One region of the Streptomyces sp. NPDC051320 genome, then DNA from elsewhere that is predicted to be linked to it. Evidence: riboswitches for the same ligand, from Rfam matches in the RefSeq annotation. Region 1 holds a riboswitch; each other region holds the start of a gene.
What was found. Region 1 has a riboswitch for cyclic di-AMP ahead of AB0M87_RS24195 (transglycosylase family protein). Riboswitches for the same ligand answer to the same signal wherever they lie in the genome.
Positions count from the first base shown of each region.

Region 2: it holds a riboswitch for cyclic di-AMP, as region 1 does, so the genes downstream of both, AB0M87_RS29055 (C40 family peptidase) here and AB0M87_RS24195 (transglycosylase family protein) in region 1, are expected to answer to the same signal.
Region 3: it holds a riboswitch for cyclic di-AMP, as region 1 does, so the genes downstream of both, AB0M87_RS18605 (M23 family metallopeptidase) here and AB0M87_RS24195 (transglycosylase family protein) in region 1, are expected to answer to the same signal.
Region 4: it holds a riboswitch for cyclic di-AMP, as region 1 does, so the genes downstream of both, AB0M87_RS15425 (LysM peptidoglycan-binding domain-containing protein) here and AB0M87_RS24195 (transglycosylase family protein) in region 1, are expected to answer to the same signal.

Region 1 is NZ_JBFBAL010000011.1:156,081-159,279, reverse strand. Features, by position in the region: gene eno (phosphopyruvate hydratase) at 1-1,140, opposite strand, end outside; gene AB0M87_RS24195 (transglycosylase family protein) at 1,385-2,071, opposite strand; cyclic di-AMP (ydaO/yuaA leader) riboswitch at 2,075-2,273, opposite strand; gene AB0M87_RS24190 (transglycosylase family protein) at 2,534-3,199, opposite strand, start outside.
Region 2 is NZ_JBFBAL010000017.1:15,016-18,214, reverse strand. Features, by position in the region: gene AB0M87_RS29065 (8-amino-7-oxononanoate synthase) at 1-728, shown strand, start outside; gene AB0M87_RS29060 (ATP-binding protein) at 949-1,380, shown strand; gene AB0M87_RS29055 (C40 family peptidase) at 1,409-1,882, opposite strand; cyclic di-AMP (ydaO/yuaA leader) riboswitch at 1,886-2,101, opposite strand; gene AB0M87_RS29050 (urease subunit gamma) at 2,630-2,932, shown strand; gene AB0M87_RS29045 (urease subunit beta) at 2,949-3,199, shown strand, end outside.
Region 3 is NZ_JBFBAL010000007.1:377,608-380,806, reverse strand. Features, by position in the region: gene AB0M87_RS18610 (aldo/keto reductase) at 1-79, opposite strand, end outside; gene AB0M87_RS18605 (M23 family metallopeptidase) at 144-1,211, opposite strand; cyclic di-AMP (ydaO/yuaA leader) riboswitch at 1,223-1,364, opposite strand; gene AB0M87_RS18600 (PP2C family protein-serine/threonine phosphatase) at 1,578-2,729, opposite strand; gene AB0M87_RS18595 (hypothetical protein) at 2,854-3,199, opposite strand, start outside.
Region 4 is NZ_JBFBAL010000006.1:139,267-142,465, forward strand. Features, by position in the region: gene AB0M87_RS15420 (L-threonylcarbamoyladenylate synthase) at 1-600, shown strand, start outside; gene AB0M87_RS15425 (LysM peptidoglycan-binding domain-containing protein) at 659-1,441, opposite strand; cyclic di-AMP (ydaO/yuaA leader) riboswitch at 1,446-1,635, opposite strand; gene AB0M87_RS15430 (FCD domain-containing protein) at 2,115-2,537, opposite strand; gene AB0M87_RS15435 (heavy metal translocating P-type ATPase) at 2,707-3,199, opposite strand, start outside.

The DNA of each region.
Region 1 (3,199 bases):
GACGGCCAGGTCGGCGATGGTGACGTCCTCGGTCTCACCGGAGCGGTGGGACATCATGCACTTGAAGCCGTTGCGCTGGGCCAGTTCGACGGCGTCCAGCGTCTCGGTCAGCGAACCGATCTGGTTGACCTTGACGAGCAGCGCGTTGGCCGAGTCCTCCTCGATGCCACGCGCCAGCCGCTCGGGGTTGGTGACGAAGAGGTCGTCGCCGACGATCTGGATCTTGGATCCCAGCTTCTCGGTGAGGACGTGCCAGCCGGCCCAGTCGTCCTCGAACAGCGGGTCCTCGATGGAGACCAGCGGATACGAGGCGACGAGCTCCTCGTAGTACTCGGTCATCTCGGCGGCCGAACGGGACTTGCCCTCGAACTCGTACGAGCCGTCCTTGTAGAACTCGGACGCGGCGACGTCCAGCGCGAGCGCGATGTCCTTGCCCGGGACGTAACCGGCCTCGGTGATGGCCTCGAGGATGAGGTCGAGCGCGGCCCGGTTCGAATCGAGGTTCGGCGCGAAGCCGCCCTCGTCGCCGAGGCCGGTCGCCAGACCCTTGGCCTTCAGGACCTTCTTCAGCGTGTGGTAGACCTCGGCGCCCCAGCGCAGCGCCTCGGAGAAGGACTCGGCGCCGATCGGCGCGATCATGAACTCCTGGATGTCGACGTTGGAGTCGGCGTGCGACCCACCGTTGAGGATGTTCATCATCGGCACCGGCAGCAGGTGCGCGTTCGGGCCACCGAGGTAGCGGAAGAGCGGCAGGTCCGACGCCTCGGAGGCGGCGTGTGCCACGGCGAGCGAAACGCCGAGGATCGCGTTCGCGCCCAGCGAGCCCTTGTTGTCGGTCGCGTCCAGGTCGAACATCGCCTGGTCGATGAGGCGCTGCTCGGTCGCGTCGTAACCGACGAGCTCCGGGCCGATCTGCTCGATGACGGCGAGGACGGCCTTTTCGACACCCTTGCCCTGGTAACGGTTGGGGTCACCGTCACGAAGCTCGATGGCCTCGAAGGCACCGGTGGAGGCGCCGGACGGAACTGCAGCACGACCCGTGCTGCCGTCGTCGAGGCCGACCTCGACCTCGACCGTGGGGTTACCTCGGGAGTCCAGGATTTCCCGGGCTACGACGACGTCGATGGACGGCACGAGCATCTCCTTCTGGGATGTGACGCTATGGGTGCAGGGTCTCTTTGGCCTTGCGACATGAGCCTAACCGGCCCGCGGCCCCCGACCGGCCGGGCGCCCGGCCCCTGGGACGAAAAAGCGCCCAAAAGACCTTATTACTACCCGAAGCTCGGCAAATATACTTGCTGGTAACCGAACTGACCGAAAGAAACCCCGGTCCGGCGCGTACGGGGGAGTCGCGCCGGACCGGGGTGCTCAGGGGGAGCCGGGATCAGCTCAGGTGCAGCTGCTGACCCGGGAAGATCAGGTCGGCGTCCTGCACGATGTCCTTGTTCAGGTGGTAGAGCTTCTCCCAGCCGCCGGAAAGGTGCTGGGACTTGGCGATCCGGGCGAGCGTGTCGCCGGCCTTGACCTTGTACTCGCCGTCGCCCTTCTTGATCTTCGCCGGGGCGGCGTGCTTCGCGGGGGCCTTACGGGCCTCGCTGCGCGAAGCGGACTGCGCGTTGCTGTGGGTCTCCTGCTGCGGAGCGGTCTTCGAACCAGCGCTCGCACCGGACGGGTTCACGCCCGGGTCCACACCATCGTTGGTCAGGCCGCCGGCACCCGCGCAGGACCAGGCACCCGGGCCCTGCATGTCGAGCAGCTTCTCGGCGACGGCGATCTGCTGGTCCTTGGTGGCGAGGTCGGCGCGCGGGGCGTACTTCGTACCACCGGCGGCGGCCCAGCTGGAGTTCGAGAACTGCAGGCCACCGTAGTAGCCGTTGCCCGTGTTGATCGACCAGTTGCCGCCGGACTCGCACTGGGCGACAGCGTCCCAGGTGGAGACGGAAGCGGCCGAAGCGGAGGTCGCGCCCAGCAGCGGTACGGCCACGGCGGCACCGGTGACGCCGGCAAGCGTGGCGTAGCGGACGGCCTTGGACGGGCGGCGGTGCTTGGACTTGCTGGCAGAAAAGAGCATGACGTATCTCCTCACCGACGCCTACGAGGTGAGCTGTCGGGTTCGGGCCAATGAGTTGCCCGGCTGCGCTACCTGCGCACAGCTTCACCCCAAGCCGTTTCCGTCCGTCCCGTCCCGGATTCCGATGATTCGGACTCCGCGTGGGCGGCCGGACCCGGCGCTTACCTGGGTCCCCCGCTCCTGCCTACGGCGCGTTACGCGTCGACTGTGTCTTCCCCCGACCGATGGCAGGATTCGGCGTGACGATCGAGGGTGCCCGCGGTGCGAGCGGTTCTGACCGAAACACAAATCCCTCCGATATTCAAAGATGAACATCGGAGGGAGTGCACGGCGCGTCGCACCTGTGCAGAAGGCATTTCCGCAGGTGAGGCGCGGCATGGGCGGCGCAGTCGGCCCGGACATTCGTAGCGACGGACGAGAGCCATGTCTCACCGCCGCCAAAACCGGACATAGTCGGATCAACTAGCCCTGTTTCGGGCTGAGATCAAGGGCCTGGCCAGGGAGGATGAGGTCCGGATCGCCACCGATCGTGCGGTGGTTCGCGGCATACAGCGCGGGCCATCCGCCGGGCAGATCGTGTGCATCCGCAATTGCCGAGAGATTGTCACCCGGGCGGACGGTATAGCTGTCGTCCGAACGAGCGTCGCCGCGTGTCGGGCTTTCGGACCGCGACGCGTGCCGGCCGTTGTCGTCGCCCGCCCGGGCGTCGTGCGACGGCTCGTTGGCCTCGTCGCCGCGGTGCTTGCCGGTGGTTGCGCTCCGTGAGGGCGCCGGCGTGCCCGTCGAGGCCGACGCCGGGTCGGAGGGCGTCGCGGAGTCGGTGGGCTCGGGGGAGTCGGCATCCGATGACCGCCGGCTGCCGGCCGCGTCCGAGCCGGAACCCGAACCGGAGTCGGCGGCGGGGTCGGTGGCGGCGGCCGTCGGCGCATCGGACGGCGAGGCCGAACTGGTGTCCGAGCCCGCATCGGAGCCCGTGTGCGCACCGTCGACCGAGTCCGACGGTGTCGCGGAGGCCGACGCATCGTCCGAGGCTTCGTCCGAGGCTTCGTCCGACGGCGTAGGGCTCGCGGTGTCCGGAACGCCCGGGTCCACCGTTGCCGTGGCGGCGTCGTCCTTCGTCAGGCCGGA
Region 2 (3,199 bases), on a different contig from region 1:
CAACCGAAGTCGTCCCGCACGCCGATCCGGAGGCGGCCGCCAAGGCGCTCGGCGCGCACCGGGGCCGCGCCCTCGTCGTCACCGACTCCGTCTTCTCGGTCGACGGCGACGCGGCGCCACTCGCGGACCTGGCCGCCGTTTGCCGAGGTCACGGTGCCGCCCTGGCCGTGGACGACGCCCACGGTCTCGGGGTGCTCGGCGAAGGCGGCCGAGGAGCGCTGCACGGCGCGGGGCTGGCCGGCGCGGACGACGTGGTCGCCACGGTCACCCTCTCGAAGTCCCTGGGCAGCCAGGGCGGTGCGGTGCTGGGCCCGGCCCGGGTCATCGACCACTTGGTCAACGCGGCCCGCACCTTCATCTTCGACACCGGCCTGGCACCGGCCGCGGCGGGCGCGGCCTTGGCGGCCCTGCGGCTGCTGCGCGCGGAACCCGGCCTGGGCGGGCGGGCCCGTACGGTGGCGAACACGCTGCACCACCGTCTCACCGCGGCCGGGCTGAGCGCGGTACACCCGCAGGCCGCCGTGGTGTCCGTACGCGCGCCGTCGCCGGCCGCGGCGGTGCGCTGGGCCGCCGCCTGCCGGGAAGCGGGGCTCGTGGTCGGCTGTTTCCGGCCGCCTTCGGTGCCGGACGGTGTTTCCCGGCTGCGACTCACCGCCCGTGCGGACCTGACGGAGGAGCAGATTGCCGGGGCGGTGCAGACCCTACTGCGAACCGTGCCCGCCGGGTGACCCTGACGGGGAACAGCCGTTCCCCCGTTTTCCCGTCCAAATACGTTCTCCCGTAGCAGAGTTCATCACTTTGAGCGACTGATACAGGCCCATCTTTGTGGATCGCGGACGATGCGGTCACTATGAGTGTCACGCTGGCGCGAAGGGCAATCCGAGGCCGTCCTCGAAGTGCATCCGCAACGAGTCGGAGCCGGCACCGGTGGGAAAGGGACAGGCCGTCATGGCAGACCACCAGGAAGCAAAAATCACCCTGCCGAGCGAACCTGCATCGGTTCCGGCGGCCAGGTCCTATGTGGCCCGGGTGCTCACCGACTGGGGCCTGCCGAACGACACGGACGCGGCGGACGCGATCCGGCTGATCGTCTCCGAGCTGGCGACCAATGCCGTGCAGCACACCTTCGGCCAGTCACCCACCTTCACCGTGGACATCGTGCTGGAGCGGGACGAACTGCTGCGCATCGGTGTCACGGACAGTCACCCGCGCTGGCCCCAGCGGCTGCCCGCGGCGGTCCAGCAGGACAACGGCCGGGGCATGGTGATCATCCGATGGCTGGCCGCCGAGAGCGGCGGCCGGCTGTCGGTCACCCCGACCCGGGAAGGCGGCAAGACGGTGTGGATCGCCCTGCCCTGGACGGCTGCCGCCCAGACCTGAGCCTGCGGCAGCCGTGCCCGCCGCTTCTTCAGTTCACGCGCCCGTACCAGACGCTCTTGGTCCAGATCCGCTCCAGCCTGACCACGGAACCGGTTTTCGGCGAATGCCAGATCTTGCCGCTCCCCGCGTACAGGCCGACGTGGAAGACGTTCCGTCCGTAGTGGAAGAAGACCAGGTCCCCACGCCTGCGGTGGGAGGCAGTGATATGCCGCACTTTGTTGTACTGCGCCTGGGCGGTGCGCGGCAGCTTCTTGCCCGCTTTTTTGAACGAATAGAAGGTCAGCCCGGAGCAGTCGAACCGCGAGGGGCCGGCTGCGCCCCACTGATAGGGCGATCCCTTTTTGGATGCCGCGATCTGCACCGCTCTGGCGGCGTGTGCGGCCGCTTGGGCCTCGGGTGCGGCGCCGGGCGCCAGCGAGGTCCCCGCTACTGCGGCGAGTGTAAGGGCCGAGGCGGTTCCGGCCCGGGTGAGCAGAGACGGGATGTGAATCTGCGCAGTCATGCGCAACCCTTCGTCAAACCGCCTGAGAAGGTTGACCTGTCGGGTTCGGGCCGGCGAAGTTGCCCGGCCGCCGCGCGGTTGGCCGACTGATCGGTCGGCCGTCCTTGCAGCGGCTTCACCCCAAGGGGCGACATGTCTGTCGCCCCGAACTGCTTGGGTCCTCCACTCCTGCCGATCCACTCGTGTCGACCAGACGTCCGGGTACGGCGGCAGGACTCGGCGTCCGCCCGGACCGCCCCGCCGTGGTGGCGGGGGCTTGTCGTCCCAGGGATCTTCACTCACCGCGCGCCGGATTTCTGCCTGACAGTGCCGGTTCGCCAGTCCGCTCACCCCTGACCCATCCGAGTGGGCAGGGTCCCGGAAGCACCGACCGGCCGGCGGGTACGGGCCCCTCACCAGGTGTGCAGCCCCGCTCCGCGGCGGGTGCTCGGGCACGCGGTGCAAATCGGGACGAGCCGTCGGACCCGGCCCGTCTAAGTCTTCCGGGCGACGCCCATCGGGGTAGGGGTGGCAGCCGAAAGGATGGCGGGACGGTGTGTCTCCAGGGTCACCCTGCGCGCTTCGCCGAACGCACACCGCAAGCGACGATCATGGCCCAGCAAAAGGCCGGTTAACCTGCCGGAAAAACTTCCGCCCTAATGTGCAATGCCTGATGGCCTGGGGTTCCGCACCGTGTCAACAAAATGTTGAAGTCGTGTGGTCCGCGGTGCCCGACCGGGCCCGGGATGAAGACGGTGAGGCGGAAGCGTGCAACTGACACCCCATGAGCAGGAACGACTGCTCATCCATGTGGCGGCGGACGTCGCGGAGAAGCGCAGAGCGCGGGGCCTGCGACTGAACCACCCCGAGGCGGTTGCGCTGATCACCTCGCACATCCTGGAAGGTGCCCGGGACGGCCGTACGGTGGCCGAACTGATGGCGTCGGGGCGCAAGGTGCTCGCCAGGGCGGACGTCATGGACGGCATCCCCGAGATGGTCCACGAGGTCCAGGTCGAGGCGACCTTCCCGGACGGCACCAAGCTCGTCACCGTGCACGAGCCGATCGTCTGACCGGGAAATGGCACCGATGATCCCCGGAGAGATCCTGTATGCCGAAGACCCGCTGACCCTCAACGAGGGCCGCCGGGCCACCCGTCTCACCGTTCTCAACATCGCCGACCGCCCCGTGCAGGTCGGCTCCCACTATCACTTCGCCGAGGCCAATCCAGCTCTGCGCTTCGACCGCGCCGCGGCACAAGGCCGTCGGCTGAACATCGCCGCGGGAACCGCGGTGCGCTTCGAGCCCGGCATTCCCGTCGACATCGAACTGGTCCCCAT
Region 3 (3,199 bases), on a different contig from region 1:
TCCAGCCGAAGACGTTGCCGCCGAGGGCGAGCGGGAAGACATGGAGGTCGGACGTGCCGAGCCTGCAAAGAGAAGTCATAGGGCGGACAACCCCGGCACCGTCCCGCACTATTCCGTGCACGGCGCCGGGGTCGCGGGAGCCGTCAGGCGTTGATGCCCCTGCTCGCCAGCCAGGTCAGCGGGTCGATCGGGTCGCCGCCACCGGGGCGGACCTCGAGGTGCAGATGCGGCCCGGTGACATTGCCGGTGGCGCCGACATTGCCGATGACCTGCCCGGTGGTGACCTTCTGGCCGGCGCTCACGGCGATCGACGACTGGTGACAGAACCAGAGTTCCGTGCCGTCGTCGAGGGTGATGACCGTGCGATAGCCGTACGACCCCGACCAGCCGGCCGACTTGACCGTACCGCTGTGCACGGCCTTGATCGGGGTACCGGTCGGAGCGGCGAAGTCGAGGCCGGTGTGGTAGCCGGAGGACCACATCGAGCCGCTGTCACCGAAGTGCGAGGTGAGGGTGTAGGAGGCGACCGGGAGCGAGTAGCTCGCGGCCACTTTGGCGAGTCGTTCCCTCTCCGCCTTGGCCTTGGCCTCCGCCTCGGCCTTCTGCTTGGCAGCCTTCTCCTTGGCGGCTGCCGCCTCCTGCTGCTTCGCCGCCTCAGCGGCGGCCTTGGCGGCCGCTGCCTTCTCCGCCGCCACCGCGGCCTGGTCGTCGACCGCGCTCTGCTGCTGCTCGGCCTGGAGCAGGATGCGGCTCCGCAGCGCTTCGCCGGCGTTCGAGTCGCTGCCGACGGCACCGGTCGATGCGGTGCCGATCGCGGCATGGGCGGCGCCCGCTTCGGTTGCGTCACCGGACGAGGAGTGGCCGTCGATGTCCGATATCAGCGTTCCCACGCCCGGCAGCGACTCGGCGTCCGGCAGCTTGTCCTTGACGGACTGCGGAAGGTCGGGGAGGGAGATCGAGACGGGCGGCTTCGCCTGCGCGCTGGCCATGCCGCCCGCGCCGACGGCAGCGATCACGCCGACGCCGAGGACCGTGGAGCTGCGCGCGATGCCGCCGCGCTGCTTGGCCACCCGGTGCTTGCCGCGCAGCGGACGAAGGGACTCCTCGGTGGGGTTCCACTCGTCGAACGTGCCGCCGTCCTCACCGCCGAAACCGAGAGATTCGTCGTTCGGGAAGTAAAGCGTTTCGGGGGCAGGGTTGTTGGACGCCACGGAGGCGCACTCCTTTCCTTCCTTACCGCCTACCGGGTTAGCTGACGGGTTCGGAGCAGGAAGGTCTCCTACGGGCCGTTCCTTGCGGAGCTGCCCGATTCACCCCAATAAGTGGTTCCCCGGTTCCCTTGCGGGATTCGGCGCGTGCGCACGGTGTCGCCTCTTGCGACGACTGGGACAACCGCGCTGCGTTATCGAACGTTAATAGACCCACGCCCCGGAGCCAAGCCGTTCCAACTGATCATTAACGATTTTGGCCTGGACCAATCGGGGCACAAGGGGGCGGAGTCGGGCGAGTTGACGCGCGCTCAGGAAACCCTCATTGCTTGACCGTTCATCAAATGTTATGCAGAGCGGTGCGTCCGGTCACTCATCGCGACGGATTCCCCGTACGATCTCCACCGTCCTGCGCCGCGGGGGCTGATCGTCCGTCGGACGGGCCACCGCGAGCAACGCCATGTCGTCCGTCGAGTGCCCCCCGGTATGCCGCCGCACATCGTCGGACAGCGCCGTGAGCAGCTCGTCGGGCCCCGGGAAGATCCGGCCGCGCAGCCGTTCCTTCGGATCGTAGAAGACCCCTGCCGCGTTCCGCGCCTCGGACAGCCCGTCGGTGTAGAGCAGCAGCGTGGCCCCCGGCGGAAACGGCAACTCGTCGGCACGATCCGGCCAGGAGGCCACATCCGCCATCCCCAGCGGCAGCGCGGCATCGGTCGGCGTGACCGCGTCGAGCCCCCCGTCGGCGTACAGCAGGAGGGGCTCGGGATGACCGCGGTTCACCACCCGGATCCGGTCCCGGCCGCCGCGTGGCACTTCGGCGAGCGCGGCGGTGGTGAAGCCCTCGATGGCGTCGAGGCCCTCCCGCCGGGTGCCCTCCCTGGTCAGCGCACGCTCCAGACGCTGGGCCACCCCTTCCAGGCTTCTCTCCTGCTCGGCGGCCTCCCGGAAGGCTCCGATCACCACCGCCACGGCCTCCACCGCGCCGAGCCCCTTGCCCCGCACATCACCCACGATGAGCCGGACCCCGTACGGCGTGTCCTGCACCGCGAAGAGGTCCCCGCCGATGAAGGTGCCGGCCTGTGCCGCCTCGTACCGCGCCGCGACGTGCAGTCCACCGATCCGCTCGAGGGGCACCGGCAGCACCGCGCGCTGCGCGGTCTCGGCGATGACCCGGGCCGACGCGAGCTGCTCACCGCTACGGCGCACCACCCGGTTGATGATCAGCGCGAGCGCCGCCACAGTGATCACCGTGAGTAGCTCGGTGACAGCACTGGCATGGGCGCTGCTGCCGTTGTAGGCGTGGAGTCCCGCCATGGCCACGACGGCAGCCACCCCGGTCAGCAGCGTGGCTCGGAGCGAGAAGAACGGAGCGGCGATCAGCGGTGCCGCAGAGAAGAACGGCACCGGGGTGAAGGGGTCCGGAGTCGCCAGGTCGAATGCGATCCCACCGACCAGCAGCACCGGCGGCAGCGCCAGGAGGAACCGGCGTGCCGTGCCGCGCTGTGCTCGCTGCCCCACCAGTGGTCTCCTGCCCGGTCCATACCCGGCTGCGGACAGTACCGCGCCCCACCCAGGCTGTCCGCAACCACGCCGACCGGCGATCCGACGTCGGCCAACCGGGGGAACGGCTGGGCACCGGCCCGTTTCAGAAGGCCCACGCCAGCAGATCCACCGCCAGCACAGCCAGCGCCATACCCAGGAACAGCGTGTAGGCCCCCAGAACCCGCCCCCGGTCGCCCGCCGCCCACTGCCGCGTCAGCACCCACCCGAACACCACGGCCTCCGCCGCCGCACCTGCGACGCCCGCCGGCGGCCAATGGAGGCCGAACAGCAGGGCAGCAGTGGCCAGCGTATGTACCACGGCGAGCAGCGAAACGACCCGGAGCCGCCGCCCCTGCAGCACCCCGAGCCGGGTCAGCTCGTCGAGCCGCTCGAGCCCCACCCGCGCCCGCGTCAGGCCGACCAGGGCCGACGGCACGACCTCCAGCAGC
Region 4 (3,199 bases), on a different contig from region 1:
CACCCCGAGAATCCCCAGCGGCGCACCATCAGCACGGTGGCCGAAAGCATCCGATCCGGTGCGCTCGTCGCGTATCCGACGGACTCCTGTTACGCACTGGGATGCCAGCTGGGCAGTCGTGACGGCATCAGCCGGATCCGGTCGATCCGGAACCTCGACGACCGTCACCACTTCACGCTGGTGTGCCAGAACTTCGCGCAACTGGGTCAGTTCGTGCACGTCGACAACGATGTGTTCCGCGCGATCAAGGCAGCGACGCCCGGCAGTTACACCTTCATCCTGCCCGCGACGAGGGAGGTGCCGCGTCAGTTGCTGCACCCCAAGAAGAAGACGGTGGGTGTCCGGATCCCGGACCACCCGGTCGCCCAGGCCCTGGTCGCCGAGCTCGGCGAACCGCTGCTCTCCAGCACCCTCCTGCTGCCCGACGAGGAGGAGCCGCTGACCCAGGGCTGGGAGATCAAGGAACGGCTCGACCACGTGGTGGACGCCGTGATCGACTCGGGCGACTGCGGCACCGAGCCGACCACGGTCATCGACTTCTCCGGCGGCGAGCTGGAGATCGTACGCCGGGGGGCGGGCGACACCGACCGGTTCGAGTGACCGGGTCGGCGCCCTCCCGCCCCACCGTGCGTTCGCCGCCAGAGGTATGACGGTCCGCTCAGTACGGGCCGTTCACGTTGTCGATCGAGCCGTACATCGCGGCAGCGTAGTTGCATGCGGCGGTGATGTTGGCGACCGGGTCGTAGATGTCCATCGACGTGCCCGCCACGTGGTAGGCCTGGAACGTGGGAGCGATGACCTGCAGCAGTCCCTTGGACGGGGTTCCGGCGGCCGCGTTGGAGTCGTAGTTGTTGATCGCCTGCGGGTTGCCCGAGGACTCACGCATGATGTTGCGGTGAATACCGTCGTAGGTGCCGGGGATACCCTTCGCGGCCATGACGTCCAGCGACTCCCGGATCCAGCCGTCCAGGTTGTCGGAGTACGTCTTGGCGGACGCGGGGGCGGCACTCGTGCTCGCAGTGCTCTGCGCTGACTTGTCCGCGGTGGTCGACGCGGCCCCCTGGGCGTCCGTGGACTTCGACTTCTCGGCCTTGGCGCCGAGCGTCAAGGTGAGACCGGGCTGAATCAGCGACGGGTCGTCGCCGATGGCCTGTCGGTTGTCCCGGTAGAGCTTCTGCCAGCCGCCACTCAGGGAGTGGGCACGTGCGATCTTGAAGAGCGAGTCGCCGGCAACCACGGAGTAGGTCTCGGGGGTGTCCTTGTGGGCAGCGGTAGTCGCCCGCGCCGATTCGGCGGTGGCGTGGTGAGCGACCGGTGCCGCTTCCGCAGTGGTAGCCGCCACGAGCGGGAGTGCGAGCGCGGCGCTGCCGGTGCCCACAGCGACGAGACGCCGGGCAAGCGGGTTGCTCTTCGGACGACGGTGCTTGGCCTTTGCAGCCATGACGAATTCCTCTCCGTCGCCTACGAGGTGAGCTGTCGGGTTCGGGCTGGAGAAGCCCGGTCGCACGAATGCGACTTCACCCCGAGCCGATCCTGTACTGCGATCGGCGAACTTACCTGGGTCCCCCGCTCCTGCCGTGCGTGAGTGGGTGAGTGCGGTTTCCGGACAGTGGCAGGATTCGGCGTTCCGTCCGGGGTGACGAGAACGTAAACGAGAACGTCCGGATGAAACAAGTCCGGAAATGACATCGGCATGTCGTTTGCGAATTCGACCAAGGAAATGTCCGGCCACTCCCCCACTGCTTTGGGACTCAACTTTCCTATCCGGCAGGCGAAGTGAGCAGAGAAGCAGGTGCCGAGCTACTCACCCGGGCGTGACTCACTTCACAGACGGGACAAGATCCGGAGGCATCAAGCACGCGCAGAGAATGACAAATTGACGCATTACACTGCATGGGTACTTATAGAATGAGACAGTCAAATCGCCCATTTCGGCCATGTTTACCGTTCGCCTGCGCATACCAGAAGCGCGACTGTCCGAAGACAACTCATCGCTTCCCTTTGCGACTGAACATGTCGACGGAATCAGCCGACTATGGGTCAAGAGCTCTTTCAGGAACGGCCGTTTGTCGGTGAGAATTCCGTTGTCCGACTCAACACGTCGGCGTTGTCGGCTAATTCAGCAGAGCGGAGCGATCGGGCTGCCTACGAGGCCGACGAGAGACGGATCCCGGTGCCATCCGGTCTCTGATTCCAGAGAAATGCGCACGCATCGCGGAGGCCGCGCGAGGCCCATCGGCGGCGGCTATGGCACCGACGATCTCCCGGTGATGGGCGAGGGTCACGGCCGGGTCCTGCTGGGCGTCGCCGACATCGTCACGCACCTGGTCCATGGCAGCCCAGAAGGCGTCGAGGATCTCGCTGAGGAGGAGATTGCCGAAGGAGCGGTACAGCGCCGGATGGAAGGGCCCGGTCCGTGGACCGGGCCGTCCCTCGCCCGCCTCGCGTTCCATGGCGGCCACGCGTGCGCGCAGCGCCCGGAGGTCCTCGGCCCGCGCCGACGCCGCGACGCCCTCGATCAGGCCGGTCTCCAACACCTCGCGAACCTATATGAGTTCGTACAGGCTTGCTTCTCCGCTGCGGTGGTCCGCCGCGGCCCGGAAAGCGAGACCTTCCTCGAAGGGCGGAGGGAAAGCGAGCCGACGAAGGTACCGGATCTGCGGCGTATCTCCGCGACGTGCAGCGTGAGTACAGCGCCGGCGCGACCTATGCCATGGAGGCGGCGTTCTGCTCATCATGGCGGCTGTGGGTGACGGCTGTGGGAGTTCGACAGGCCGGGGTGGCTGCGCGGTGCCAGGCGGCGTCCCGCAGCAGGCGCAGACCGTTGAGGCCGACGATGACGGTGGAGCCCTCGTGGCCGAGGACGCCGAGCGGGAGCGGCAGGTGCCCCAGCAGGTCCCAGACGACCAGGCCGGAGATGAACACCCCGGCGATGAACAGGTTCTGCACCACCAGCCGCCGCGCCGCGCGCGACAGTGCGACCACGGTGGGTACCGTGGCGAGTTCGTCGCGGACGATGACGACGTCGGCGGTTTCCAGCGCGAGGTCGGATCCGGCGCGTCCCATGGCGATACCGACGTGCGCGGCGGCGAGCGCGGGGGCGTCGTTGACGCCGTCCCCGACCACCAGCACCTTGCGTCCTGCCTTCTGCACGGAGCGGACCGCGGCGACCTTGTCCTCGGGCAGCAACCCGGCACGG